Linked DNA regions of Phreatobacter oligotrophus. The main gene of each other region encodes a partner of the protein of the gene in region 2 in a complex. Links are inferred from orthologs where the notes say so. Each region holds a gene or a part of one and is shown on either strand. Other genes may lie near its edges. The genes, in order: moaD and C8P69_RS15005.

Evidence for each region.
Region 1: the proteins of C8P69_RS15005 (region 2) and moaD are in contact, whole or in part, in a crystal structure (PDB 1FMA), measured with the Escherichia coli proteins. The link is inferred for Phreatobacter oligotrophus from one-to-one orthologs.

What each region holds. Positions count from the first base shown.
Region 1 is NZ_PZZL01000003.1:476,856-491,298, forward strand. Bases 5,319-8,183 are described here. They hold moaD (molybdopterin converting factor subunit 1), read right to left. Parts: upstream 6,945-8,183; coding sequence 6,693-6,944; downstream 5,319-6,692. Other genes in these bases: C8P69_RS09395 (TIGR02302 family protein), read left to right, coding at 5,319-5,546; C8P69_RS09400 (MBL fold metallo-hydrolase), read right to left, coding at 5,563-6,681; pgsA (CDP-diacylglycerol--glycerol-3-phosphate 3-phosphatidyltransferase), read right to left, coding at 6,941-7,564; C8P69_RS09415 (disulfide bond formation protein B), read left to right, coding at 7,665-8,183. In the rest of the region: C8P69_RS09375 (AprI/Inh family metalloprotease inhibitor), read right to left, coding at 1-207; C8P69_RS09380 (transglycosylase domain-containing protein), read right to left, coding at 251-931; C8P69_RS09385 (DUF429 domain-containing protein), read left to right, coding at 930-1,685; C8P69_RS09390 (threonine/serine dehydratase), read left to right, coding at 1,734-2,675; more of C8P69_RS09395, read left to right, coding at 2,769-5,318; more of C8P69_RS09415, read left to right, coding at 8,184-8,219; C8P69_RS09420 (HNH endonuclease), read right to left, coding at 8,224-8,787; C8P69_RS23830 (hypothetical protein), read left to right, coding at 8,735-8,905; C8P69_RS09425 (DNA-3-methyladenine glycosylase family protein), read right to left, coding at 8,921-9,568; tRNA glutamyl-Q(34) synthetase GluQRS, read left to right, coding at 9,628-10,524; C8P69_RS09435 (acyl-CoA synthetase), read right to left, coding at 10,859-12,400; C8P69_RS09440 (long-chain-fatty-acid--CoA ligase), read right to left, coding at 12,428-13,990; cysE (serine O-acetyltransferase), read right to left, coding at 14,203-14,443. UniProt on the Escherichia coli protein: Involved in sulfur transfer in the conversion of molybdopterin precursor Z to molybdopterin.
Region 2 is NZ_PZZL01000006.1:117,238-131,211, forward strand. What follows is about bases 1,212-4,045. They hold C8P69_RS15005 (molybdenum cofactor biosynthesis protein MoaE), read right to left. Parts: upstream 2,950-4,045; coding sequence 2,473-2,949; downstream 1,212-2,472. Other genes in these bases: C8P69_RS15000 (putative bifunctional diguanylate cyclase/phosphodiesterase), read right to left, coding at 1,212-2,334; C8P69_RS15010 (glutathione S-transferase family protein), read right to left, coding at 2,962-3,591; C8P69_RS15015 (glycosyltransferase family 2 protein), read right to left, coding at 3,622-4,045. Also shown: C8P69_RS14995 (ABC transporter substrate-binding protein), read right to left, coding at 1-402; more of C8P69_RS15000, read right to left, coding at 553-1,211; more of C8P69_RS15015, read right to left, coding at 4,046-4,611; C8P69_RS15020 (glycosyltransferase family 87 protein), read right to left, coding at 4,676-5,899; C8P69_RS15025 (Bug family tripartite tricarboxylate transporter substrate binding protein), read right to left, coding at 5,968-6,981; C8P69_RS15030 (pyridoxal phosphate-dependent aminotransferase), read left to right, coding at 7,139-8,341; C8P69_RS15035 (hypothetical protein), read left to right, coding at 8,797-9,066; C8P69_RS15040 (hypothetical protein), read left to right, coding at 9,168-9,443; C8P69_RS15045 (nuclear transport factor 2 family protein), read right to left, coding at 9,468-9,884; C8P69_RS15050 (hypothetical protein), read left to right, coding at 10,050-10,595; C8P69_RS15055 (ATP-binding protein), read right to left, coding at 10,602-12,014; C8P69_RS15060 (YfhO family protein), read left to right, coding at 12,229-13,974. UniProt on the Escherichia coli protein: Converts molybdopterin precursor Z to molybdopterin. This requires the incorporation of two sulfur atoms into precursor Z to generate a dithiolene group. The sulfur is provided by MoaD.

The DNA.
Region 1 (14,443 bases), on a different replicon or contig from region 2:
GCAGCCCTCGGCCAGCGTCAGGCCGCGGCCCGGTCCCGCCCGTTCGGCGCGGAAGGTCACGGCGCATTTGCGGCTGCCGGAGGGGTTGGAGAGCTCCCAGGGGCCGACGGCGCGCTCCACCAGCGCGGCCTCGGATTGCGCGGGCGCCTGCGCCCTGGCGGGCGGCGGGACGATGAGGGCGGCGACGAGGAGCAGCGCGGGAACCATGGGCCGATTTGAAACGCGAAACCGGTCCTTCGTCCACCCGCCGTCAGTTGTCCTGGAGCCGCAGGCAGGAGAGATCCGCCGCCCCCGCCCGGCGGGTGATGATCGCCGCCTTGCGCCGAACCCCCGGCCCCGGCGCCCGCGCATCGCGGCGGATCGGGTTCGGCAGGATGGAGACCAGAAGGGCCGCCTCGCCCGTGGTCAGCCGCGCCGCCGGCTTGCCGAAGGCGCGCTGCGCCCCGGCTTCGATGCCGAACTGGCCGGTCGGACCCCATTCCGCGACGTTGAGATAGATTTCCATCATCCGCCGCTTCGACCAGATGAGGTCGATCATCAGCGCCAGGGGGATCTCCAGCCCCTTGCGGAGGACGGCCGTCGGCCCGGTATCGCCCTGCCAGAGGAAGAGGTTGCGGGCGACCTGCATGGGCAGCGTCGAGGCGCCGCGGCTCGGGCCGTCCTCGTCGTCGATGACGGCCATCAGTTCGCGCCAGTCGACGCCGCGATGGCGGCAGAACTGCCCGTCCTCCGAGGCGATGAGCACGGCCGGAACGGCCCGCGCCACCTGGTCCAGCGGCACGATGGTGCGCTCGTAGCCCTGCAGGGTCACCATACGCCAGACCATGCGGGTCGAGATCGGCGTCACCACCGTATAGACCAGCGTCAGGACGAGGGGCGTCAGGGCAAGGACAAGGCCGGCGAGGACCAGGCGGCGGAGGAAGCGGAGCATGACCATCGCATCGGAGGGAACGACCGCTCCCGGCCGGGAGCGGCTGGTGCGCGGCATCGATGGATGCCCCGCCGGCTGGATCGCCGTGACGATCGCCGCCGAGGGTCCGCTCGCGCCGAGCGTCACGATAACGCGCGATTTCGCCGATCTCACCGTCGGCGTCGAAAAAATCGCCGTGGACATGCCCATCGGCCTGCCCGACCGGGCGGGACCCGGCGGGAGAGGGCCGGAATCGCTGGTGCGCCCGCTCCTCGGCGAGCGCCAGTCATCGGTCTTTTCGGTGCCCTCCCGCGCCGCCGTCGAGGCGGAGGACTATCGGGAATGCTGCCGGCTGGCGCTGGAGACCTCCGATCCGCCCCGCAAGGTGTCGAAACAGGCCTTCTTCCTCTTCCCCAAGATCCGTGAGATCGACCGGCTGCTGCGCGCCGATCCCGCGCTGGTCCATCGCGTCCATGAGGTCCATCCCGAGGTCGCCTTCTGGCGGCTCAACGGCGAGACGGCGGTGCCGGAACCGAAGAAGGTGAAGTCGCGGCCGTATCCGCCGGGCCTTGCCTTCCGCCGGGCGCTGCTGGTCGCGGCAGGCTTCCCGGAAGCGCTTCTCCTCGCACCGCCGCGTGGCGCGGGGCCGGACGATCTGCTCGATGCCGCGGTCAATGCCCTCGTCGCCCGCCGCCTGCTCGCCGGCACGGCGCGGCCCTTTCCCGATCCGCCGCTGCGTGATGCGCATGGCCTGCCCGTCGCCATCTGGGCTTGACCCGGCGCGCCGGCCGGGCTCCCGTGCCCGGCCTCCAAGGACAGTCCCATGCTCACGCCCGACGACATCCGCGCCGCCCATGCCCGCATTGCCGGCCATATCCGCCACACCCCGACCCTGACCCTGCCGGCGGAGACCTTCGGCACGCCGGTGCCGGTGGCGATGAAGCTCGAATTCCTGCAGGTGACCGGCACCTTCAAGGCGCGCGGCGCCTTCAACACCCTGCTCGGCGGGACCATGCCGGCGGCCGGCGTCTGTGCCGCCTCCGGCGGCAATCATGGCATCGCCGTCGCCCATGCCGCGGCGACCCTTGGAATCCCCGCCCGCATCTTCGTTCCGGAAATCTCATCGCCCGCCAAGATCGCCCGCATCCGCGAGACAGGCGCCGACCTTGTTGTCGGCGGCGCCCGCTATGCCGAGGCGCTGGCTGCCTGCGAGGCCTTCGCGGCCGAGACCGGCGCGCTCTCCGTCCACGCCTATGACGCCTGGGCGACCATGGCCGGCCAGGGCACGGTCGGCCTGGAATGGGAGGCGGATGCCGGCCCGCTCGACACGGTGCTGGTCGCCGTCGGCGGCGGCGGCCTCATCGGCGGCATCGCCACCTGGTTCGGTCGTCGGGTGAAGGTCGTCGGCGTCGAGCCGGAGGGCTCCCGCGCCCTCCACGCGGCGCTCGCCGCCGGCGGGCCGGTCGATGTCGACGTCCAGTCGGTCGCCGCCGATTCGCTCGGCGCCCGCAATGTCTTCGGCCGCGTCTACGAGACCGCCAAGGCCCATGTGGACCATGTCGTCCTCGTCCCGGACGATGCCATCCGTGAGGCGCAGAAGCGGCTGTGGCTCGGCCTGCGCGCCGCCAGCGAACCGGGCGGCGCGGCGGCCCTTGCGGCCCTCATCTCCGGCGCCTATCGCCCTGCGCCCGGCGAGCGCGTTGGAGTCCTCGCCTGCGGCGCCAATGTCGATCTGGCCGCCCTTGCCGCGACGGTCGCCGGCTGAACGATCCGTGATCGTTTGCCGCCTTGAAATGGTGGTTTTTGAGGACGACCATGGTAGCTTGTGCACTGCACGAGCCTCGAACCGGAGCGGATCTTGAGCGACGGCATGGACAAGGACCGCCCGCAGGAATCCCGCCAGGATCAGGCCCCGGCCCGCAACGGCTATGACCTGGCCCTCTCCCATGCGATCGACCGGGCTCGCCTGGTGCTCCTGTGGGAGCAGATCTGGCCGCGCCTCGTCCTGTTCCTCGTCATTTTCGGCGGCGTCCTGTCCGTGTCCTGGCTGGGCTTCTGGCAGGTCGTGCCCTACTGGGCGCGCTTCGGCGGCGTTGTGTTCGTCGTGGCGCTGCTGTTCGGCGCAGCCTGGCCGCTGTTCACCATCCGCCGTCCGAGCGAGCAGGAGGCCCTGCGCCGCATCGACCGCATGACCGAGGGCGGCCACCGCCCGGCCACCGCGCTTGCCGACGACCTCGCCACCGCCAACGACCCCTTCGCCAAGGCGCTCTGGGCCGAGCATCGCGCCCGTGTCGCGGCCGCGGCCGGCCGGTTGCGCACCGGCATTCCGACGCCGCGCATGCCGGCGCTCGACCGTTACGCCATGCGTGCGCTCGCCCTGCTGCTGATCGTGCCGGCCTACTTCCTCGCCGGCGATGAGCGCATGGCGCGCCTCATGACCGCCTTCGACTGGCGCGCCCCGCCGACCCCCATCACCTACCGCATCGACGCCTGGGTGACGCCGCCGGCATATACCGCCCGCCCGCCGGTGATCCTGCCGACGCGCCGCTCCGGCGAGCCGCAGCCGGTCCAGGCCGAGCCCGAGATATTCCGCGTGCCCGCCGGCTCCGTGGTGACGCTGCGCGTCGCCGGCCTCGCCGATGTCGCCGTGAAGCCCGAGGGCGGCGTCGCCGAGGCGCCGGCGCCTGAGCGCCCGGCCAATGCCACGGCTGCGGCCACCGGCACGCCTGCCCCCGCTCCCGCCGCACCCCAGCCCGGCGCCGCGGCCCTTGCCGAGACGCGGTGGACCGTCAGCCGCGCCGGCACGCTCGCCGTCAGCGGCACGGGCGCTGCCCCCATCGTCTGGCGCTTCGAGGCCATCGCTGACGGCGCGCCGACCATTGCCTTCGAGCGTCCGCCGCAGGCCGACCAGCGCAACCAGATGGTTCTCGCCTACAAGGTCGAGGACGATTACGGGGTGAAGGAGGCCGAGGCCACCATGACCCTCGCGCCCTCCGCCCAGGCGCTGCAGCGCCCCGGCGCGCGGCCGCTGGCCGAATTGCCGCCACTTCCCCTCACCCTGCCGCAGGCGCGCACCCGCGCCGGCAACGGCCAGACGGCGCGCGACTTCACCACCCATCCCTTCGCCGGGCTCCAGGTGGCGGTGAAGCTGAAGGCCCGCGACGATGCCGGCAATGAGGGCTTCTCCGACACGCTCTACGGCACGCTGCCGTCCCGGGTCTTCTCCAAGCCCATCCCCCGCGTCCTCGTCGAGCAGCGCCGCCTGCTCGCGCTCGACGCCAATGCCGCCCCGCGCGTCGCCCGGGCGCTGGAGGCGCTGACCACCGCCCCGGACGTCTTCAGCGTCGAGACGCCTGTCTATCTTGGCTTGCGCACCGCCTATTTCCGCCTCGTCCGCGCCCGCAACGACGAGGCCCTGCGCGAGGTCATGGACTATCTCTGGGACATCGCCGTCCGCATGGAGGATGGCGACGTCTCCGAGGCCGAGCGTGCCGTCTCCCAGGCCGCCGAGCGCCTGCGCCAGGCCATCGAGCGCGGCGCCTCCGAGGAGGAGATCCGCCGCCTGTCGCAGGACCTGCGCCAGGCCATGGACCGGCTGATGCGCGAGCTTGCCGAACAGGCGATGCGCAACCGTCAGGACGGCCGCAACCAGCAGCAGCAGGCCCAGCGCGACCCGAACACCCGCACGGTCCGCCCGCAGGACCTGCGCGACATGCTCAACCGCATCGAGAACCTCGCCCGCAACGGCGCCCGCGACCAGGCCCAGCGCCTGATGCAGGAATTGCAGCAGATGCTGCAGGGCCTGCAGGCCGGCCGCCAGCAACAGCAGCAGCAGGGCGAGAACGGCGAGAGCGGCGAACAGGGCGAGAGCCCGCTCGACCGGCTCGCCGACATGATCCGCCGCCAGCAGCAGCTGCGCGACGACACCTTCCGCCGCCAGCAGGAGCAGCGCCGCGCCCAGCGCAACCAGCAGCAGCAGCGCAACGGCCAGCGCGGCCAGCAGGGCCAGCAGCAGCCCGGTCAGCAGGGCGAGAACGGCGAGCAGGGCGAACAGGGCTTCGACCAGCTCGGCGACGCCCAGCGCCAGCTGCGCGAGCTGCTCGACCAGCTGCGCGAGGAGCTCGGCCGGCAGGGCCAGGGCGGCGAGGGTCAGGAAGGCCAGCAGGGCCAGGGCCCCGGTGGCTCTGAGGCCGGCCGTCAGGCGCAGGAAGGCCTCGACGGCGCCGGACGCGCCATGCGCGAGGCCGAGGAAGCCCTCGGCCGTGGCAATGGCCAGGGCGCGACGGATGCCCAGGGCCGTGCGCTGCGCAATCTCCAGCGCGGCGCGCAGGGTCTCGCCCAGCAGATGCAGGAAGGCCAGGGCCAGGGCCAGGGTCCGGGACAGCCCGGCCAGGACGGGCAGGCCGGCCGCCTCGGCCAGGCCGGCAACCAGGACTACGACCCGCTGGGCCGTCCGACCCGCGGCCGCGAGGCCAATGACAATTCCGACGTCCGCATCCCCAATGCCGGCGAGGGCGCCGCCCAGCGGGCCCAGCGGGTGCTGGAGGAGCTGCGCCGTCGCCTCTCCGAGCAGGATCGCCCGCAGCTCGAGATGGACTATCTCGAGCGCCTGTTGCGCGGCCTGCAGATCCAGTAAGGGCCGTCGCCGGGCGTCAGGCCTCGGCGGCGGAGAGTTCCAGCACGTCGCCCGGCCGGATGGCGCGGAACAGCTCCGGCGCGATGCCCCGCTCGGCCAGCGCTGCGGCCAGGGCCTCGCGCGGCGCCTCGATGGCCTCGTTGGTGAGCTGCACCGTGCCCCAGTGATGGGCCAGCGCCCGCCGCGCCCCGCAATCGATCATCACCTGCACGGCTTCCGCCGGGTTCATGTGCTGGTCGCGCATGAACCAGCGTGGCTCATAGGCGCCGATCGGCAGGATGGCGAGGCGGAACCCACCGAACCGGCGCTTGGCCTCGCGGAAATGGTGGCCGTCGCCATAGCCGGTATCGCCGATGTGGTAGACGAGCCCGCCCGGCGCCTCCAGCACGAAGGCGGCCCACAGCGCCTTGTTGCGGTCGAACAGGCCGCGCGCCGTCCAGTGGCGCATGGGGGCGAGATGCACCGCCATGCCGTTGCCGATCTCGACCCGGTCGCCCCAGTCATGGGCCTCGGCGCGGATCGCGGCGTCATGGCTCTTCATGATCGCGTCCTGACCCAACGGGGTGATGACCCGCGGCTGATGGACCGCCTGCAGGCGCGACAGGGTCGCGGCGTCGAGATGGTCGTAGTGCCCGTGGCTGACGAGGACGAGGTCGATCTTCGGCAGGTCCTCGAAGGCGATGCCCGGCGGGTTCGCGCGCTTCGGACCCGCGAAGGAGACCGGCGACATGCGCTCCGACCAGACCGGATCGAGCAGGATGTTGAGGCCCCGCGTCTGCAACAGGAAGCTCGCATGGCCCACGTAAGACAGGCGGATCGCATCGCCCTCGACCCGGGCCGGCGGCTTGTCTTTGGCGGCGAGCGGCCACGTCTCGGGCCAGCGCGCCTTCTCGTCATTGCCGAACTGCCAGCGCAGCAGGTCGGTGAAGGGCTTGGGCGGCACGCCGTGTGGGTCGAAGAACCGGGTGCCGTCGAAATGGTCGCTCACCGGCCCGCTGTAATAGGCCTGCCGGTTGAAGGCGACAGCGCCGCCCGCCCCGCCGATCACCGGCACGCTCGCCAGCAGCGCCAGCAGCCGGCGGCGGCTGAAGCGGCGGGATTTCTGCGGCGGGGGCGAAGCGTCGGGGGGCGCCATGGAAAGGGAGTCTAGCCCCCTGTCATGGGCGGAAAGAAGGCGATCTCCTCGGCATCGTCGAGGGTCGCATCCGGCTTCACGTGAACCTGATCGAGCGCGGCGCGGATCACCGTGCGGTTCTCGAAGGCATGGGCATAGGTCTCGTCGAGCGAGATCAGGTGGTCGATGAGGTCGGAGACGGTGCGCACGCCCGGCGGCACGGCGATCTCCTCGGAGGATTTGCCGATGCGCTCGCGCACCCAGGCGAAATAGAGGACCTTCACCGCTCGTCTTCCTCGATCAGGTGGCCGGCGCCGGCGCGGAAATAGTCGTAGCCGGTGTAGAGCGTCAGGATCGCCGCGGCCCAGAGCAGCACGATGCCGGTGAGCGTCACGCCGGCGATGATCTGGTCGCCCGCCGGGCCGGCGATGAGGAAGCCGACCGCCACCAGCTGCACCGCCGTCTTCCACTTGGCGAGCCGCGTCACCGGCACCGAGACGCGCAGCTCGGCGAGGAATTCGCGCAGGCCCGAAACCAGGATCTCGCGGGCGAGGATCACCATGGCCGCCCAGAGCGACCAGCCGAGGATCGTGCCGTCGGCGGCAAGGAACAGCAGCACCACGCCGACGAGCAGCTTGTCGGCAATGGGATCCAGCATCCGGCCGATGGCCGAGTGCTGCTGCCAGGCCCGTGCGAGGTAGCCGTCGAAATAGTCGGTGATGGCGGCCGCGACGAAGATGCCGAGCGCCACCCAGCGCAGCCAGATGCCGCCCTCGTAGATGACCTGCACGAAGAGGCACGCGGCCAAGAGTGGCACCGCCACCACCCGGCCGTAAGTCAGCAGGTTGGGAACGCTGTAGGTTCCCCCGCCGCGACGGCGGGTGATCGGATCGGCCGAACTCATGATCTTGTGATGGACGAGGGGGCGCTTCGGGTCAATGGAATCCCTCGTCCGGGCCCGCTGGCTGTTGGACAGAACCCCGTGAAGGTCTAGAACGCGGGTCATGACGCTGACCTCCACCACCCCCCACGGATCCGCCCTCGGTGCGGTCGTCCTCGCCCGTCCCTGGCTCGCCGCGGCGCTGTTCATCGCCGCCGCCGGCACGGGGGCCATCCTCGGCGCCTACTTCTTCGAGTTCGTCGTCGGCCTCTCGCCCTGCCCGCTCTGCCTGCAGCAGCGGACGCCCTATTACGCGGTGATCCCGGCGGCTTTGGTCGTGGCGGCGCTGGCCTGGAAGCGGGCCCCGGCGCCGGTCATTCGCCTCGGGCTGCTCGTCCTCGCCGGGCTGATGATCTGGGGCGCGGGTCTCGGCGTCTATCACGCCGGCGCCGAATGGGGCTTCTGGCAGGGGCCGACCACCTGCGCCCAGCCCATCGCCATCGCCCGCAATCCCGGCGACCTTCTCCGCCAGATCCAGACGGCGAAGCCGCTGGCCGACTGCACGGTGGCGGCCTGGCGCTTCCTCGGCGTGTCGCTGGCGGGCTGGAACGTGGTGATCGCCACGGTGCTGGCCGCCGTGGCGCTGGTGGCGGCGAGCCGGCCGCGCGAGACCGCCTGAGCCCTTACGGCTCCAGTTCGGTGTCCCAGTAGAGATAGTCCATCCAGCTCTCGTGCAGATAGTTCGGCGGGAAAAGCCGGCCATTGGCGTGCAGGTCCTGGACCGAGGGCGCGAAGGGCAGGCGGCCCAGCGTGAGGCCGGATTCCTTCAGCGTCATCGAGCCCTTGCGGAGGTTGCAGGGCGAACAGGCGGTCAGCACGTTGTCCCAGGTGGTCTGGCCGCCCTTCGAGCGCGGGATCAGATGGTCGAAGGTGAGGTCCTCGCCGTGGCCGCAATACTGGCAGCGGAAACGGTCGCGCAGGAAGACGTTGAACCGGGTGAAGGCCGGGTTGCGCGACGGCTTCACGTAGGTCTTGAGCGAGACGACGCTGGGCAGGCGCATCTCGAAGCTCGGCGAGTGGATCGCCTTGTCGTAGGTGGAGACCACGGTGACGCGGTCGAGGAAGACGGCCTTGATCGTGTCCTGCCAGGACCAGAGCGACAGGGGGTAGTAGCTCAACGGGCGGTAATCCGCGTTGAGCACCAGGGCCGGCCATGAACCCGGAGAGATTGCGGTCGAAACCGGCAATGCCTCGGGCGATACGGCGACCGTCAAGATGAACTCCTTGCGATCGGGCGGCTCGGTGATTCGCGAGCCGCGAATTCAGGCACTGATGAATAGTATGGGGTTCGTGTCGCTCTTGTGAAGCCCTCGGAGCCCATCAGCTCTGCGTGACCGGCGCACCGGAACGGCCCTTGAGCAAGGCGTAATGGGCCCAGAGGAGGCGCGCCGCCACGGCGCGATGCGGACGCCAGCGCTCGCCGAGAACTCGCATCTCCGCTGCGTCTGGCCGTGCGGGAAGCCCCAGCGCATCGGCTGCCGCGGCCTGCAGGGCGATGTCGCCGGCCGGCCAGGCATCGGGATGGCCGAGGCAGGTGAGGAGATAGACCTCCGCCGTCCAGGGGCCGATGCCGGAGACGCGGGTCAGCGCCGCTTCGGCCTCCTCGGCCGGCAGCGAACCGATCTGGTCGAGGTCGAGCGTGCCGTCGAGAACGGCTGCTGCCACCGCCCGGAGCGTCCGGGTTTTCGGCCGCGACTGGCCGGCGGCGCGATAGGCCTCGTCGCTGCCTGCCGCCAGCGCCTCCGGCGTGATGGCCCCGAAAACCCCGCGGGTGCGATCCCAGATCGCCTGCGCCGCCAGCGTCGAGATCTGCTGGAAGACGACGACGTGCACGAGCCCCTCGAAACCGGCGGGACGCCGGCGCAGCGGCGGCCGGCCGTTGGCCGCGGCGAGCCTCGCCATGACCGGGCAGGCGGCCGAAAGCGCCGCCATGGCCCGGTCGAGGTCGTCATCGCTGGCGATGGTCATGCGTGTCCCTTGCCGGTCGCCTCTTGTCGAAGGACCATGCCTTGACCATAGGCTCCCCCATGGCACCAGCCCACCACCTCGAACCGCAGGCGGTCCTGCGTTTCGCCCCGAGCCCCAACGGCTATCTCCATCTCGGCCATGCGCTGAGCGCGCTGGAGAACGAGCGGCTGGCGGCCGTGCTCGGTGGCCGGCTGCTGCTGCGCATCGAGGATATCGACCGCGCCCGCTGCCCGCCGCATCTGGAAGCGGCGATGATCGAGGACCTCGCCTGGCTGGGGATCCCCTTCGAGCCGCCCCACCGGCGCCAGTCCGAGCATCTCGCCGACCACCGCGCCATGCTGGCCCGGCTCCAGGCAATGGGCCTCGTCTATCCGAGCTTCGAGAGCCGCAGCGACCTGAAGGCGCTGGCGGAGGCCCGGGCGCGGGAGACAGGCCGCCCCTGGCCGAACGATCCCGACGGCGCGCCGCTCTATGCCGGATCGGGGCGTGCCATGCCGCCGGAGGAGGTCGCCGCGCGGCTGGCGGCGGGTGAGCCCCATGCGCTCCGCCTCGACATGGCGGCGGCGCTGGCCCGGCTCGACGCGCCGCTGACCTGGACCGAGGTGGATGCGGCCGGCCAGCCCCTGCGCGTCGTGCCCGCCCATCCCGCGCGCTGGGGCGACGTGGTTCTCGCCCGCAAGGACCTCGGCACCAGCTACCACCTCGCCGTCGTCACCGACGACGCGCTGCAGGGCGTGACCCATGTGGTCCGCGGCATGGACCTGTTCGAGGCCACCGCCGTTCATCGTCTGCTGCAGGAGCTGCTGGGGCTCCCCGCGCCGCTCTATCGCCACCATGACCTGCTGCTCGGGCCGGACGGCCGCAAGCTCTCGAAGAGCGACCAAGCCGAGGGATTCCGGGCGCTGCGGGAGGCGGGCGTGACGGCGGCGGAGCTCAGGCGGCAATTGGGGTTCTGACGAAGCCCCTCACCCTTCCCTCTCCCCGCGTGCGGGGAGAGGGGGCAACAGCGTTGAGGCTTCATCGGCGACGGTCGTGCTTGGCACCGCGACAGAGAAACAGCGCGACATCGTGGTCCTCCTCTCCCCGCCTGCGGGGAGAGGGGGCAACAGCGTTGAGGCTTCGTCGGCGACGGTCGTGCTTGGCACGACGACAGAGAAACAGCGCGACATCGTGGTCCCCCTCTCCCCGCGTGCGGGGAGAGGGAAGGGTGAGGGGCCATCCGCCCACCCGAGCCACAGAGGACGGCAAGGGGGGCGGATCAATCGTCGGCCCGATGAGCCCGTTCGCCCCTCAGATCGTCCGGCCCGCCGCCGCCCAATAGGGATCGCGCAGCCGCCGCTTGAAGATCTTGCCGGAATCCTCCCGTGGGAGGTTGTGGCTGACTTCGATCGTCCGCGGCACCTTGTAGTCGGCGATGCGCGCGGCGAGCTTCGCCTTCAGCTCGTCGACGCGGATCTCGACGCCCGGCTGCGGCTCCACCACCGCCATGACGCTCTCGCCGAACTCGGCATGGGGGATGCCGAAGACGGCGCAGTCGCGCACCTCCGGCAGGCCGAGCAAGGCGGCCTCGATCTCGGCGGGATAGATGTTCACGCCGCCGGCGATGATCATGTCGCGCTTGCGGTCGCAGAGGAACACGTGGCCGTCGGCATCGACATAACCAACGTCGCCGCAGGTGATGAAACCGTCGCGGTCGACCTCGCGCCGCTTCTCCGGCGCCTTGTGGTAGGTGAATTCGGGATAGCCGGCGATGCGGCAATAGAGTTCGCCGATGGCGCCCTGCGGCAGCACGGCGCCCGTCTCGTCGACGACGCGGATCTCCGCGCCCGGTGACAGCCGCCCGACCGTCCCGGGCTTCAGGAGCGCGTCCTGCGAGGTCGCGAAGGTCACCGGCCCCGTCTCGGTGCCGCCGTAGAACTCATGGATCACCGGCCCCCACCAGGCGATCATCGCCGCCTTGACGTCCGCGGGGCAGGGCGCGGCGGCATGGATGACGAAGCGCAGCGAGGAGCTGTCGTAGCGGGCGCGGACCGCCTCGGGCAGCTTCAGGAGCCGCACGAACATGGTCGGCACCATGAAGATCGTATCGATCCGGTGCTCCTCGATCAGTCGAAGCATCTCCTCGGCATCGAAGCGCGGCATGAGCACCAGCACGCCGCCGAGGCGCCCCGCGCGGATGCCGAAGGAATTGGGCGCGGAATGATAGAGCGGCCCCGGCAGCAGCGCGCGGACGCCGGGCCTCAGGCCATAGACGAGGGCGCGCAGGCCCTCGGTCGCCTTGGCTTCCTCCGGGGTCGGCGCCTTGCGGCGCACGCCCTTCGGCCGGCCTGTCGTGCCGGAGGTGTAGATCATGCTCATCGGCGCCGGGCGGGCGGCGCCCGCATAGGGCTCCTGGCGCGCCATCCAGGCCTCCAGGGCCTCGGCGCCGGCGAGGGCCGTGCCCGGCCTCTGCGGGAAATGCTCCGCCACCTCCGGCGGCACCGGCACGGCGAGCACGGTGAGCCCCTCCGGCAGGTGGCCTGCGAGCGGCTCCAGCAGGTCGTCATGGCCGACCAGCACCTTGGCGTCGCAATCGTCGAGGATGTAGCGGATCTCGTCGGGCTTCAGGTGCCAGTTCACCGGCACCGCATAGGCGCCGAGCGTTGCCGCCGCATAGGTCGCCTCGAGGAAGGCGATGTCGTTGCGCATCAGGATGGCGACGCAATCGCCGGGCCCGACGCCGAGCCGCTCCAGCCCGCCGGCGATGCGCCGGGTGCGGGTTTCGATGGCCTCGGGGTCGCGCTGCCGCGCGCCGCTGACGATGCCGCGCGACAGGGGTGTTTCCTCAGGCATGGCGGCCCTCCCGGCCTCCTCGCGCCCTCAGTTGACGGCGCGCGCCCGCCCCTCCCAATGGGGGCTTCTCAGGGCGGTTTTCAGGATCTTGTTCGCCTGCGACAGCGGCATCTCGTCCCTGACCTCGATGGTCTGCGGGCATTTGAAGCCGGCGATGCGCGTCTTGCAGTGGGCGATGATCTCCTCCGCCGTGGCGCTCTGCCCGGCCTTGAAGGTGACGACGGCGTGCACCGCCTCGCCCCAGATGTCATGCGGCACGCCGATGACGGCGCATTCGCGGATCGCCGGGTGGGTGAGGACGGCGTTCTCGACCTCGATCGAATAGACGTTCTCGCCGCCGGTCACGATCATGTCCTTGATGCGGTCGGAGACGAAGAGATAGCCGTCGGCGTCGAGATAGCCGGCATCGCCGGTGTGCATGTAGCCGCCGCGCAGGGCCTCCGCCGTCATTTCCGGCTGGCCCCAGTAGCCCTTCATCACCGTCGCTCCGGCGACGATGATCTCGCCGATCTGGCCGACCGGCACGTCGCGGTCGTTCTCGTCCACCACCCTGATGTCGCAGCCGACGATGGCCCGCCCGCCCGAGGCGAGGCGATGCACCTTGGCGGGGTCGAGCGAATGGTCCGCGGGCTCGAGATAGGTGCAGGCCGGGGAGAGCTCGGTCATGCCATAGGCCTGGGCGAAGCGGACATGCGGCAGCCGCTGGATCAGCGCCTCAAGCGTCGCCACCGGCATGGGGGCGCCGCCATAGCCGATGAGCTGCAGCGAGGAGAGATCGTAACGGTCGAGATCCGGCTCGTTGAGGATCATCGTCATCATGGTCGGCACCATGGAGGTCATGGTGATCCGATGGGTCTGGATGGCCTCCAGAACGCCCTTCACCGTGAAGCGCGGAATGACGACATGGGTCGCGCCCAGCAGCGTGTTGGTGAAGACGCGGGATCCCGCGGCCGCATGATAGAGCGGCCCGGCATGGAGCCCGACCACCGAGCTGTCGAGCTTGGTGTGGACCATGCCGCCGAAGGAATTGGCCATGCAGTTGGTATGGGTGAGCATGACGCCCTTGGAGCGCCCGGTCGTGCCGCCCGTGTAGAACAGCACCGCGATGTCGTCGCCGCCGCGCCGCGCGTCCGGGGCGGGCTCCGCGCCCGCCAGAGCCGCGTCATAGGCGATCATGCCGGCCGGGCAGGGCCCTTCGCCGGCATGGATCATGTGGGCGAGGTCCGGGCATTGCGGCTTCAGGGCCTCGGCCATCTCGACGAAGTCGTCGCCGACGAGAAGGACCTTGGCGCCGCAATCCTGCATGAGGAAGGTCGTCTCCGGCAGCGCATAGCGGGTGGAGACCGGCACGGCGATGCCGCCGGCCCAGAAGGCCGCGAAGAAGAACTCGAGGTAGCGGTCGGAGGAATGCGAGAGCATGGCGACGCGGTCGCCCGGCTGGAAGCCGAGACCCTTAAGGACCCCCGCGAGCCGCGCCACCCGGTCCAGGAACTGCGTGTAGGTCCAGCGCCGCTCGGCGAAGACCACGGCGGTCTTGTCCGGAAACAGCCGTTGCGCCCGGTGCAGGGCAAGGGTGAGCTGCATCGTCATGGCGCGGTCCCCCGCCTCGCCCCACGATGGCCTGCCATGCCCGTCATGCCGTCCGCCCCATCTGCCCCGGTGGTGCCGGGCTCATTCATGAAGCGCTATTTCTCACCATGAAACGCCCCGCTGCAACCGCGCCGGACGGGGGAGGGGTCGGGACGACAAAAGCCCGCGCCGGGCAGCGCGGGCCTTGCATCGGGGATGTCTGAGGGGAGGCGTCAGATCACGTAGTTGAAGCCGTCCACCGCCTCGCGGGCGAGGATCTGGTCCATGGAGCGCGAGGGCTCGGCGCAGCCCGCCGTGCCGACGGGCTTGGCCGGCACGCCGGCGACCGTCGTGTTCGGCGCGACAGGCTGGAGCACCACCGAACCGGCGGCGACGCGCGCGCAGCGGCCGATCTCGATATTGCCGAGGATCTTGGCGCCGGCGCCGATCAGCACGCCGCGGCGAATCTTCGGA
Region 2 (13,974 bases):
CTCGTCGGTCGCCGCTAGCAGCACCTGGCCGAAGGCGTCGCGCGCGCCCCAGCGCTTGATGGAGGCGACGCAGTCGCGCGCCAGCACCGGCGTGCCGTCATGGAACTTCAGGCCGTCGCGCAGGGTCAGCGTCCAGACCTTGCCGTCGGCCTCCGTCACCGCCCCGGCCAGCATCTGGGGCTGCATCCGGTACTGGCCGTCCATGCCGAACAGCGTGTCGAAGACGAGGTAGCCGTGGTCGCGCGTCGGATAGGTCGTGGTCCAGACCGGATCGAGCACGGCGACGTCGGTCTGCGGCACGAATTTCAGCACATTGGCGCCCTGGGCCAGCGACAGGCGGGGCGCGGAGACGGCCGCGGCCGTCGTGGCGAGGAAATGGCGGCGGGACAGCGTGCGGCCCATGACGACCTCCGGGGTTGGAAGCCGCCACGATGGGCGGGGCACCCTCGCCTGTAAAGATGCACCGCTGCACGGGAGGCCCCGGCGCGGCGCAGGAAACACATGCGAAAACAGGGATTTGTGGCTAGCTGGACGAGCCCCGTCCCGGGTCGCTCAGGACAGGGCCTGCCTCAACCCGTCCGTCAGATCCGCCACCGGGTTGGTGCGGCGCGCCGCAAGCCAGGCGAGGAGGTCGGCCGGGGGCATGGGCCGCGCATAGAGGAAGCCCTGGAGCACGTCGCAGCGGGCGCTCGCGAGGAAGGCGGCCTGCTGCGGCGTCTCGATGCCCTCGGCGACGCTGGTCAGGCCGAGGGCCCGCGCCATGTCGATGGCGGCGCGAATGATGGCCTCTGCCTTCTCGTCCTCGGTCACGCGCTCGATGAGCGAACGATCGATCTTCAGCGCCGTCGCCGACAGGCGCGAGAGGTGCGAGAGATTGGAATAGCCGACGCCGAAATCGTCGATGGCGACGGCAAGCCCCGCCTGCCGCAGCAGTCGCACCTTGGCCGCCGTCTCGGCATAGTCGCTGATCAGCGCGGTCTCCGTCACCTCGACCTCGATCAGCTCCGGGCGCACGCCGCTGCGTGTCACCAGATCCAGCAGCTCGGGCACGAAGGAAGGGTCCTCGAGCTGGCGCGGCGAGACATTGATGGCGACCGGCAGGTCGAGCCCCTCCGCCGACCAGATCACCTGCTGGCGAACGGCGGCGGTGACGACGAAGCGGCCGAGGTCCTCCATCAGCCCGACCTTCTCGGCCAGCGGCACGAAATGCGAGGGCGCGACGGCGCCACGCTTGGGATCGGTCCAGCGCAGCAGCGCCTCGACGCCGACGAGGTCGCCGGTCGTGGTCGACACCTTCGGCTGGTAGTGCAGCTCCATCGCCTGGGTCTCGACGGCGAGCCGCAGGTCGGCCTCCAGCTCCGCCTGCTCGCGCACGAGGTCCCGCAGGTCCTGGTCGAAGAAGACGGCGGTGTTCTTGCCGCGCGCCTTGGCGACATACATGGCGAAGTCGGCGAGGCTGATGAGCTCGCCCAGCGCCGGCGCATCGTCCGGCGCGCGGGCAATGCCGATGCTGGCGCCGATGACGATGTCATGGCCGGCGATGCGGAACGGCCGCCGCAGGGCCGCGAGGATGGCGTCGGCGCGGGCGCGCAGCACCGCCATGTCCGCTGCGCCGGGCAGCAACGCGACGAACTCGTCGCCGGCGAAGCGCGCCACGACGAGATCGTCAGGGCAGGCATCGATCAGTTCGCCGAGCGCATTGGTGCAGCTGGCGAGATCCTCGGGCTGGCGGCCGAAGCCATCGACGACGATGCGACGGCTGACCTGGCGCAGCAGCTCATCGCCGGCGCGATGGCCATAGGTGTCGTTGACCGCCTTGAACCCGTCGAGATCGATGAAGAACAACGCGCCCTCGCAGCCGTCCTGGGCGCGCCCGGCGGCGAGGTTGAGGACGTGGGTGACCACCGCACGGTTCGGCAGGCCGGTGACGAGGTCGGTATGGGCGAGGACGTTCATGCGGACGATGCTGGCATTCACCCGCTGCACCATGCGCCGGAAGCTCTCGGCGAGCCCGCCGATCTCGCAGGCGCAATCGACATCCAAAACCTCGTCGAAGCGGCCGGCCGCCACCGCATCGGTGGAGCGCTGGATGGCCGCGATGGTGCTGGTGAGCTTGCGGGCGGCGAGCAGGATCATGCCCGCCGAGATGGCGGCCATGCCGAGCGCGATGACGGCGGCCGCCGCGACCGGCTGATCATCCGCCATGCGGGTCAGCACGACGAAGCTCAGCGGCCCGCCGGCGGCCAGCGCCACCACAAAGCTGAGCAGCGCGAAGCGCAGGGGGATGCTGTTCAGCCCCCGGCCATAGGTCTCCCTTGGCGTGTCCCGTCCCATGTCCTGCTGATGCCCTGCACGCCGGCCCCGCGCCGGCCGCACGCTGTTAGCCGGGCAACCCTTGCCAATGGACCAGCCGGGTCGGCGCGACAGGGTTAAGCGCCGTTCACCATACGTCGCGGCGAAACGCCGCCCCGGTCAGGAGCGCGCGGGACCGTCCTCGGCAGCCTGCCAGCGGGTGGCGGCGGCATCATCAGCCTCCTTCGCCGCGACCCAGGCCCCCTCCCCGCCCGCCTCCTCGAATTTCCAGAACGGCGCGCGGGTCTTGAGGAAATCCATGAGGAATTCGGCCGCGGCAAAGGCCGCCTCGCGATGTTCGGAGAGCGTGACCACCAGGACGATGTTGTCCCCCGGCTCCATCCGGCCGTAGCGATGGACGATCAGCACGTCCTGCAGCGGCCAGCGCCCCCGCGCCTCGGCCTCGATGCGGCCAAGTTCGGCCAGCGCCATGGCCTCGTAGGTCTCGAGCGTCATGGCGCCGATGGTGGTGCTGCCGGTCACGCCACGGCAGAGGCCCGTGAAGGTCGCGACCGCCCCGACATCGACGCGGCCGGCCGTGAGGCGGCGGACCTCCGCCCCCATGTCGAAATCCTCACGCTGGACGCGCACCGCCATGATCCGCCTCCCTCAGGCCGCGACCGGCATCGGACGCCAGTCCATGCCGACATGGCCGGGCTCGGCCGCAACCCGGTCGATCCAGCCGCGCACCGCCGGGAACGGCGTCAGGTCGAACTCCGCCTCGTGGGCGAGATGGGTGTTGGCATAGAGCGCGATGTCGGCGAGCGTCATCCGGTCCCCGGCGACGAATGGCGAGCGGGCGAGCTGGCTTTCCATCCGCGACAGGGCTTCCTCGCCCTTCTCCATCCAGTCGTCGACGAGGTCGCGCTTGAGGTCGCGCCCGCCGGGGATGAGCGCCATCCAGAACCGCGCCTCGCCGAGGGAGGGATGGTGCGAGTTCTGCTCGAAGAACAGCCATTGCATCATCATCGCCCGGCACAGCTTGTCCTCGGGCAGGAAGCGGGTTCCCTCGCCGAGATACATGAGGATGGCGTTGGACTCGATCAGAACGGTGCCGCCCTCGACCTGCAGCACGGGCACCCGGCCGCGGGGGTTCATGGCGAGGAACTCGGGCGTGCGGGTGTCGCCGCGCAGGATGTCGACGTCGCGCAGGTCGAAGGGCATGCCGAGATGCGCCAGGAGCAGGCGCACCTTGTAGCAATTGGCCGAACGCTGGGCGGCATGGAGGACGAGGCTCATGCGTTCGTTATAGCGAACGCAGCGGGATTGTCAGCCGCCGGGACGATGGGCCGCGGGCGGCTCGCAGGCGAGCGCCGGCAGGTCGAGATAGCGCATGCGCTTCATCTCGCGTCGTCCGCCAGAGACCGCATCGACCACGAGGCCGCAGACCAGCATGAGGAAGGCGAGCTGCATCACCGCCGCCGACAGGATGGCGGTGGGGAAGCGCGGCACGAGGCCGGTCTCGAGATAGGTCTGGATGATCGGTGCGGCGAGGCCGAGGCTCCCCATGGCCAGCACGCCGGCAATCAGGCCGTAGAAGCGCAGCGGCTGCACCGCGCGATACATATTGACCAGCGTCCAGAGGATGCGCGCGCCGTCGCGATAGGTCTTGAGCTTCGAGTGCGAATTCTCAGGGCGCTTGCCATAGGGCAGCGGCACCTCGCCGGTGCGCAGCTTCAGGTCGATGGCATGCACGGTCAGCTCCGCCTCGATCTCGAAACCCGAGGACGAGGCGGGGAAGGACTTGGCGAAACGGCGCGAGAAGACGCGGTAGCCCGAGAAGATGTCCTTGAAGGGCGAGCCGAACAGGGTCGTGGTGATGCGGTTGAACATCGCATTGCCGAAGCGATGGCCGCGCCGGTAGGCGGCCTCCTCGCTGTCGACCCGGGCGCCGACCACCATGTCCAGCTGGTCACGCAGCAGCAGGTCGACCAGGCCCGGGGCCGCCGTCGGGTCATAGGTCATGTCGCCATCGGCCATGACATAGATGTCGGCATCGACGTCGGCGAACATGCGGCGGACGACGTTGCCCTTGCCCTGGAAGGGCTCGTGGCGGACCACCGCGCCGGCGGCGCGCGCCGCCTCCGCCGTGCCATCGGTGGAATTGTTGTCATAGACGTAGACGGTGGCCTCCGGCAGCGCGGCGCGGAAGGCGGCAACGGTCGCGGCAATGGTCGCCGCCTCGTTGTAGCAGGGCAGCAGGACGGCGACGGAGGGGCGTGAGGCTTCGGCCGCAAGGCGGCGGGCGAGGTCGTCGATGAGGGCGCGCGCCGGGCTGCCGGCCGCGGGCGCGGCGGCGGGGCGGGCGGTGCGCTTCTGCGGTTCAGCCACGGGCGGGGCTCCAGCGGGCGGAGAGGCGGAGGAGGTCGGGCCCGAACGCACGATGGGCGAGGACGCCGAAGAACAGGGCCATGACGAGGACGCCGATGGGCACGCCGGTCACCATCATGCCGGGCCGGGCGACGAGCGGTAGCAGCCAGACGGCGGCGAGCAGCGTCTTCTCGTAGGGGCCAAAGCCCTTCTCGACGCCGTGGGCGGCGGTGAAGGCGACGGCGACCGCCAGGATCGTCATGTCGTAGTCGAGGCAGTAGGGCGTCGCGAGCAGCGCGCCGGTGGCGGTCAGGGCGGCGACGAGGCGGTGGTCGGCCCGCCGCCAGGCGGCAAGGGCGAGGGTCGCGACGACGAGCCCGGTGACGGCGAACTGCGCGCCATAGGCCAGCGGCAACGGCGCCCCGAAGGAGCGGAAGGCGGAGAAGGTGGACTGGATCTTGGCCCAGCCGGTGATGCCCTGTTCGAGGATCACCTCGCGGGTGAAGACCGCGCCCTTGAGGAAGGCCGTCCAGACCTCTGGACCGAGCCAGAGCGTCACGCCCGCCGCCATGGCGAGAACGGTGACGCCGGCCGCGAGCACGGCACGGACATGCCAGCCGAGCAGCATGACCACCGGCAGGACGAGCCCGAACTGCGGCTTGTAGGCGAGGAGCCCGATGCAGATCCCGGCGATGACCGGCCGCGTCGGCAGGAGCAGGAGGCCGAAGCCGAGGAGGCCAGCGGTGAGGAAGGCGTTGTGGCCGTGGCCGAGCGTCACGAAAACGGCGGGAAAGCCGATGGCGACCGCAAGCAGCGCCCGGTGCGGCGGGGCGATGGCCCTCACCGCCGCGAGATAGAGCGCGAAGGTCGAGGCCTGCCAGGCGATCAGCGCCGGCACATAGGGCAACAGCCCCATCAGCGCCGCGACCGCCAGGAAGAAGGGCGGATAGTGCCAGCCATAGACGTCGACAGCCGGGTTGGCGAAGACCTGCCGCTGGAAGGCGAAATGGGTCTCGGGATCGAAGAGGCCGACGGCATCGCCGCCGACCAGCATCCGCCCGGCCGTCCACATGCCCGAGAAGTCCGTGGCGATCGGCCGGCCGAACCGGTCCGTCATCGGCCCGCCGGTCGTCCAGATGAAGACGAGCGAGGCGGCACCGAACAGCGCGATCATCAGCGCATAGATGCGCGCGCGATCTTCGGTCAGCCAGTCGCCGCTGCGGAGGGAGGCCAGCATGGATGCCCCGGTTGCTCAACCGGGGCACCATCGCAGCAAGGCGCTAAGACAAGGTTAGCCGCGCGGTCTCAGCCAGAGGGCTGGATGTTGGCGGCGCGGATGATCTCCGCCCAGGTCTGCATCTCCTGGGCGTGATAGGGCCGGAAGGCGCCCGGATCGCGCACGGTGATGGTGAAGCCGAGCTTGGTGATGGCCTCGACCACGGAGGGCTTCGCCAGCGACGCGAGGATCTCGCGCGACAGCCGGTCGAGGGCCGCCTGCGGGGTCGCGGCCGGGGCGAAGAAGCCGGTCCAGCTCTCGGCGTCGGCGTCGGTCACGCCCTGCTCGCGCAGCGTGGCGACGTTCGGCAGCTGCGGATTGCGCTTCGGAGAGCCGATGGCGATGCCCCGCAGCAGGCCGCCCTGGATCTGGGTGAAGACGCTCGCCATGGTCGAGTTGGCAACGTCGATGCGGTTGCCGACGATGTCCTGCACCAGCGGCGCCGCGCCGCGATAGGGCACATGCGTCATCTTGATGCCGGTGCGCACCATGAAGAGCTCGGTCGACAGGTGCGAGCCCGAGCCGACGCCGGTCGAGCCGTAGTTGAGCGCGTCCGGCTTCGACTTGGCGAGCGCGATGAGCTCGGGAATGGTGCGGACCGGCAGGTCGTTCTTCACGACGAAGATGTGCTCGAAGGCACCGGCGCCGGCCAGCGGATAGAAGTCCTTCACCGCGTCGTAGCCCGGCTCCTTCAGCAGGAACATGTTGTTCCCGTGCGTCTGGTTGTTGCCGAAAGTGATGGTGTGGCCATCGGCATCGGCGCGGGCGACCTGCCGCGTGCCGATGGCGCCTGAGGCGCCGCCGACATTCTCCACCACCACCTGCTGGCCGAGGGGACCGGAAATGTCCTGCGCCACGATGCGGGCGATACCGTCGGTCGGGCCGCCCGCCGGATAGGCTACGACCAGCTTGACCGGCCGCGACGGCGACCAGGCCTGGGCCGAGGCGCCGCGGATGAAGAGGGGCGCGGCGAGGAGGCCGCCAAACCCGAGGACGACGCCGCGGCGCGTGGCCCGGCCGATGCTGCGCGCAGAGCTGCTCATGGGGTCCCTTCCTGATGATGGCTTCTATGAATGTTTTTCGCTTGTTCGCGCCGTGACGCGCGACTAAACGTCCCCGCCGGAACGCCGAGGCGCCGCGGAGAATTTGCACGCGGTCATAACGTGCCTTCGGGGATTTTCAAACTCGACGGAGTCGACCATGGCCTTTCTCGCCGACGCCCTGAAGCGCGTGAAGCCCTCTGCCACCATCGCCATGGCGCAGAAGGCCCGCGACCTGAACGCGCAGGGCAAGAAGGTCATCTCGCTCTCGGCCGGCGAGCCCGACTTCGACACGCCGGACAACATCAAGATGGCGGCCATCAAGGCCATCGCCGACGGCAAGACGAAGTACACGGCCGTCTCGGGCATCACCGAGCTGCGCCAGGCCATCGTCGCCAAGTTCAAGCGCGAGAACGGCCTCGACTACAAGTGGCAGCAGGCCATCGTCTGCACCGGCGGCAAGCAGGTCCTGTTCAACGCCTTCATGGCGACGCTGAACGCCGGCGACGAGGTCCTCATCCCCGCCCCCTACTGGGTGTCCTATCCGGAGATGGTGGCGCTCTGCGGCGGCACGCCGACCTTCGTCTCGGCCGGCCCGGAGACCAACTACAAGCTGACCGCCGAGGCCCTCGACAAGGCGATCACGCCGAAGACCAAGTGGTTCATCTTCAACTCCCCGTCGAACCCGACGGGCGCGGCCTATACCCGCGCGGAGCTGAAGGCGCTGACCGACGTGCTGATGAAGCACCCGCAGGTCTGGATCCTCACCGACGACATGTACGAGCATCTCGTCTACGGCGACTTCACCTTCACCACCCCGGCCCAGGTCGAGCCCGGCCTATACGAGCGCACCCTGACCATGAACGGCCTGTCCAAGGCCTATTCCATGACCGGCTGGCGCATCGGCTACGCTGCCGGCCCCGAGGCCCTCATCAAGGCGATGGACCTCGTCCAGGGCCAGCAGACCTCGGGCCCGAACTCCATCGCCCAGTGGGCCGGCGTCGAGGCGCTGAACGGCACGCAGGACTACATCCCCGTGCGCCGCAAGGCCTTCGAGCAGCGCCGCGACCTCGTGGTCTCCATGCTGAACCAGGCCAAGGGCCTGTCCTGCCCGACGCCGGAAGGCGCCTTCTACGTCTATCCCTCGATCCAGGACGTGATCGGCAAGAAGGCCCCCTCGGGCAAGACCATTGCAACGGACGAGGACTTCGCCATGGAGCTCGTCGAGAGCGAGGGCGTCGCGGTCGTCCACGGCTCGGCCTTCGGCCTCGGCCCGGCCTTCCGCCTCTCCTATGCGGAATCGACCGAGACGCTGACCGCGGCCTGCGAGAAGATCCAGAAGTTCTGCGCCGAGCTGCGCTGAACTCCTGTCCCCCTCCGGACACAAGAAAAGCGCGCCCTCGCCGGCGCGCTTTTTCGTTCCGGAGGTGATCAGGTCTCCTGCTTTCCCCAATGCCCCACCCTCACCCTCCCCTCTGGCGAGGGGAGGGAGGCTTTGGCGTCGTGGCCCCTTCGAAACGGCTGAGCCTGGCCCAACCGCTCCGGACGGATCGGGACATCGTGGTCTCCCTCCCCTCGCCAGAGGGGAGGGAGAGGGTGGGGCATTCCCGTCGCAACGATGATCGGCGTCGGCTGAACCTTTCCGCCAATCCCCGCGACCCACTCCCAAGTGAGCGGCTTCAGGGCCTCTCTTCGTGACGATCCCAGGCGACACGGCGCCTCTCGCCGGGATGTCCAACACGCGACGGCCAGGCCGTTAATGGAACCTTTACCCTGAGGGGCTGTTCTCGGGGCATTCGTCCGCGGGAGGATCGCCCGATGCCCCTCATGCCGCTCTCCTCCCTTGCTGCCGCCGTCACCGCCGTGGTGGGCCTTGCCGGTCTCTCCGGCGATGCGCCGCGTGCCGTGACGCCCCAGCCCGTCCTCTATTGCACCGGCTGCCTCTGCGACGAGGAGCGGCCCGACATGCCCGTTCCCGGCGAATGGCGTCCGAGCGGTCGCATGGGCGACCGCATCACCCTGCGCTTCCAGCCGCATGAGGCCGGCCGGACCGCCTCCTCGTGCCGGCGGCCGCAATCGCCGGGCTGACGAAAAATCTTAGGCGGTTTGAACCTTTCCGCCGCCCACCGCCACCCATGGTCAAGTTCATCGTCCTGCGGCCCGACAGCGCCGCCGACCGGAGACAGACCATGTCGACCCGCATCGCCCGTACCGCCTTTGCCGCCCTCGTCCTCGCTGCCGGCTTTGCCGCCGGCGCCAACGCGGCGCCCGCCCAGTCCCCGGCGCAGTCGCCGGGCACCCGCCCTGTCACCTATTGCGGCCCGTGCCTGTGCACCGCCACGCCGCCGGCCATGACCGTCTCGGGCGACTGGGTGCCGAACGGCCAGGTCCTCGGTGGCTCGCAGGTGCTGAAGTTCCGCCCCGCCGGCGAGGCCGTCTCGACCCCGACCATCTGCCAGCGCTGAGCCCTGCTCAGCGCCGAACTGCGCTCAGCCCTTGGCGGCCATCGCCATCAGCGTCTCGCGCATCTTCTCGTGGACGATATTGATGGCCTTGAGCGGCCGGATCATCACCTTGAAATGGGTGATGCGGTCGGCCTCGTCCCAGCTGATCATGTCGATGCCGTTGACGGCGATGCCGTCGATGACGGTGGCGAATTCCAGCACCGCCGAACGCTCGCCGAACCACTGGTTCGGATAGTGGAAGGCCTCGTTGTTGAGCACCTGGAAGGCCGCTGCCAGATATTTCGTGGTGATCGCCCGCCCCTCCTGCGGCGTGTGGACCACCGGGCTTTCGAACACCGCCGTCTCCGCCAGCAGGTCGGCGAGGCCGGCCACATCCCGCGCTTCGGCGACGGCGTGCCAGCGGCGGATGGCGGCGGGCATCGCGGCGTGAAGATCGGTCATCGGTCGTCCTCCCTGGTATGGCCGGGAGCCTCGCCCCGCAGCCGCCGGCCCGCAATCCGGCCGAACCGGGGATGGGACGCGCCGTTAACCCTCTCTTAACCTTTCGATTGTGAGGGCCCCGCCCCGCTCCTAGGGTCGCCTCCGGGATATGGGAGGCTCGGGTCCATGCGGCGGCTCGTCATCACGTTTTGCGGGATCTATCTCGCTGCCGCGGCGCTCGCCGCCGCGACCACGGGCTGGGGCCTGATCGAACCCGTGCCGGGCTATCGCCTCTCGCTGTTCTGGATGTCGCCGGACACGCTGGAGGCGCGGATCGACGCCCTCGTCGCCACCCATCGCATCTTCGAGGCGCAGGTCTATGCCGGCCTCCACGCCGTCTCCTGGGCGACCGTGCTCAGCCTCACCCTCGTCGGCGCGCTGCGGGCCCTCGTGGGCCCGAGCGAGCCGCTCGCCAATATCCGCTCCACCGCCATCGTCATGGGCGGCCTGGCCGGGCTCATCCTCATGTCCTGGCTGGCCCAGCCGATCCTCGACCAGGCGAGCCGCATTCCCTCGCCGACGACGGCGCTCTCCTCGATGCCGGGCTACTGGATCTTCGGCATGGCGCTGTCGGCCGCCATCACCGCCGGCCACCTGTCGCTCTTCGTCCACGACATGGTTCTGGCGGCGAAGAAGCGCTGGATCGGCGCGGACGCGGAAGCGGCGGCCTGACGCCGGTCAGACCGGCACGCGCACCGTCGCCCTGAGGCCCCCGAGCGGGCTGTCCGACAGGCTGATCTCGCCGCCATGGGACCGGGCGATGTCGCGGGCGATGGCAAGGCCGAGGCCCGAGCCGCCATCATCGACGTTGCGGGCGTCGTCGAGCCTCAGGAAGGGCTTGAACACGTCCTCGCGGTTCTCCGCCGGAATGCCCGGCCCGTCATCGTCCACCGTCACGGTCAGCCAGCGATGGTCGCGATGGCCGGTAATGGCGATGGCGTCGCCATAGCGCGCCGCATTGACCACCAGATTGGCGATGCAGCGGCGGAAGGCGTCGGGGCGGACCTTCACAGTGGGCTGGCCGTGATAGGCAACGGTGGTCGGCGCACCGGTGCGCTCGGCATCGGCGCCGATCTCCTTCAGCATGATCTCGATGTCGGTGACGGCCGGCGCCTCGCCGGCATCGCCGCGGGCAAAGGCGAGATAGCCCTCGACCATCCGCCCCATCTCATCGACGTCGCGGCGCAGCGCCTCCGTCTCCGGTCCCTCGGGAAGGAGCGCGAGTTCCAGCTTGAAGCGGGTGAGGATGGTGCGCAGGTCATGGCTGACGCCCGCCAGCATGGTGGTGCGCTGGTCGATCTGCCGCTCGATGCGCCGACGCATCTCGATGAAGGCCAGCGCCGCCTGGCGCACCTCGCTCGCCCCGCGCGGGCGGAAGCCGGCGACCTCGCGCCCCTTGCCGAAATCCTCCGCAGCGGCCGCCAGCGCCTGGATGGGGCGGATTTGGTTGCGCAGGAAGAGGATGGCGATGGCGATCAGCACCAGCGAGGCGATGACCATCCAGACGAGGAAGATGTGGCTGTTCGAGGCATAGGCCATGCCGCGCCGGGCAAAGACCTTCATGATCTTGCCGTCCTCGAGCTGGATGCGGATCTCCACCAGCGCCGAATTGCCGACCGTGTCGATCCAGAAGGGCCGGCCGACCTGCAGCGCGATCTCCCGCGACAGGGCGGCGTCGAGCACGTCGAAGAACGGCCGCGGCCCGGCCACCGGCAGGGGCTCGGGCGGCAGGATGTCGACCATCAGGTTCAGGCGCTCGCGCGCGATGCGCTTCAGCGTCGCGTCGTCACGGTCGGCCGGATAGGTGCGGTGGATGTCGATGAGGGCGGCGATGTCCTGTGTCACCGCCGCCGAGAGGCGATAGGTGACGAGCTGCCAGTGCCGCTCCATGAACACATAGGCGACGACGGACGGCAGGATGACGATCGGCGCGATGACGATGATGAGCGAGCGGGCATAGAGGCCCTTCGGCATCAGGTCGTTGAACCGCCGGCCCGACAGGTCTGAAAAGGTGGAGAAGCGGCTCGCGAGATTGGCGAGGACGCCGCGAAGGCCACCATAGGTCGAGCGCTGACGGTCGAGCGTGGACATGCCCGCTTATCGCCCCCCCGTCGCCGCGCTGCAACCCAATCCCGTTCACGTCCGGTAAATGTCGTTTGTGGTCTCTGGTCCGGGAGAACCGACAAATCACTTGAAATTTGAGTCGATCACGTTTCAGTGAAAATGTCGGATCCTAAGTGGTCCAGGGGGACTGCCAGTGTCGTTGCAAAGCCCGGCCCGCGCCGCCTCACGTGGCGCGTCCGTCTTGTTCGCGTCCCAAACCCGCCTTGCGGGCCTGTGGCGCAGCGTCGCAGCATCCCCTCGCGCGGGCCTCGCCATCGCACTCCTCGCCGTCACGCTGGTCTGGACGGCGGCCTGGATGCAGTGGTGGCTGAACGACCTCGTCGTGCCCTGGGACTCCAAGAACCAGTTCTACGCCTTCTTCCGGTTCCTCGCCTCGGCCATCCATTCCGGCGCGACGCCCTTCTGGAACCCCTACCATTATTCCGGCCATCCCAGCATCGCCGACCCGCAGTCGCTGATCTTCCAGCCGCCCTTCCTGATCTGGGCCTGGTTCGATCCGGAGCCGTCGCTCTTCGCCTTCGACTTCCTTGTCTTTTGCCACCTGCTCGTCGGCGGCCTGGCCATCGCCATCCACGGCCACCGCATCGGCTGGCCGGCCGCGGCCTCCGTGCTGGCGGCCACGGTCTTCATGCTCGGCGGCGTCGTTGCCGGCCGCATGAACCATGTCGGCATCATCACCGCCTACGGCCTCTTCCCGCTCGCGCTGCTGCTGCTCGACATCGCCCTCGACCGCCGGTCGATCCTGTCCGCCATCGGCTTCACCCTGACCGCCGTGCTGCTGGCCATCGGCCGCACCCAGGAGCCGATGCTGCTCAGCGCCATCCTCGTCGCCTATGCGTTGACCAAGGTGGCGGTGCAGGAGCGCCCCCTCGCCTATCTCGGCCGCCGCCTCCACCTCTTCGTGCTGATGGCGCTGCTCGGCGCCGCGCTCATGGTGGTGCCGATCCTGCTGACCGCTCAGCTCGCCAGCTTCTCCAACCGCCCCGCGGTGGACCTTGAGACGGCGCTGACCTCGTCCTGGTTCCCCGTGAACCTCGCCACCTTCTTCGCCCCCGACGCCCTCGGCTCGCTGCAGCCCAGCGCCACCGGCGACTGGGGTCCGAGCCATGGCACGCGGCCCGGCATCGACAGCACCGACCGCTCCTTCAACTATCTCTTCGCCGGCACGCTGACCGCGCTGCTCCTGCTCTGGCACGGCCTTGCCGGCGGCCGCATCTTCGCCTCCGGCCGGCGGGTCTTCGCCATCGTGGCGCTGGCGGGCCTTGCCTATGCGCTCGGCCGCTACACGCCGGTCTTCCCCTTCCTCTTCGAGCATGTGCCGGGCGTCTCGCGCTTCCGCCGGCCGGTCGGTGGCCTCTTCATCGTCGTCATCGGCCTCGCCTATCTCGCCGGCTTCCTCCTCGCCGACTATGTCCGCCGCGGCCTGCCCCGCCTCAACCGGGTCGTGGCGATCGGCCTTGGGCTCGGCACGGCGGGTGTGCTCGCCTGGGCGATCCAGTTCTCGGCCCATTCCGGCAAGGGCTGGGAGTCAGCCCTCGCCATCGCCAAGGTCGCGCCGATCTATGTCGCGCTGATCGTCCTCCTGGCCTGGCCGAAGACGGCGCGCCTGCGCCTCGCGGCTGCGAGCCTTGCGGTCGTCGTCACCGGCGGCGAACTCGTGCTGCGCAATGCCGGCTCCTCCCTCAATGCCGAGCCGCGCGCCTGGTACGCCTTCCTCGAGAAGCCGGCCGGCCGCGACGCCGGCATCATCGCCACCCTCACCCGCGAGCTGAAGAAGCACGGCTCGCGTGCCACCCGCCCGCGCGTCGAGATCGTCGGCCTCGGCGGGCCCTGGCAGAACGCCGCCATGGTCTATGGCTTCGAGGCCACCAACGGCTACAACCCGCTGCGCATCGGCCCCTATGACCGTCTCGTCTCGCCCGGCGAG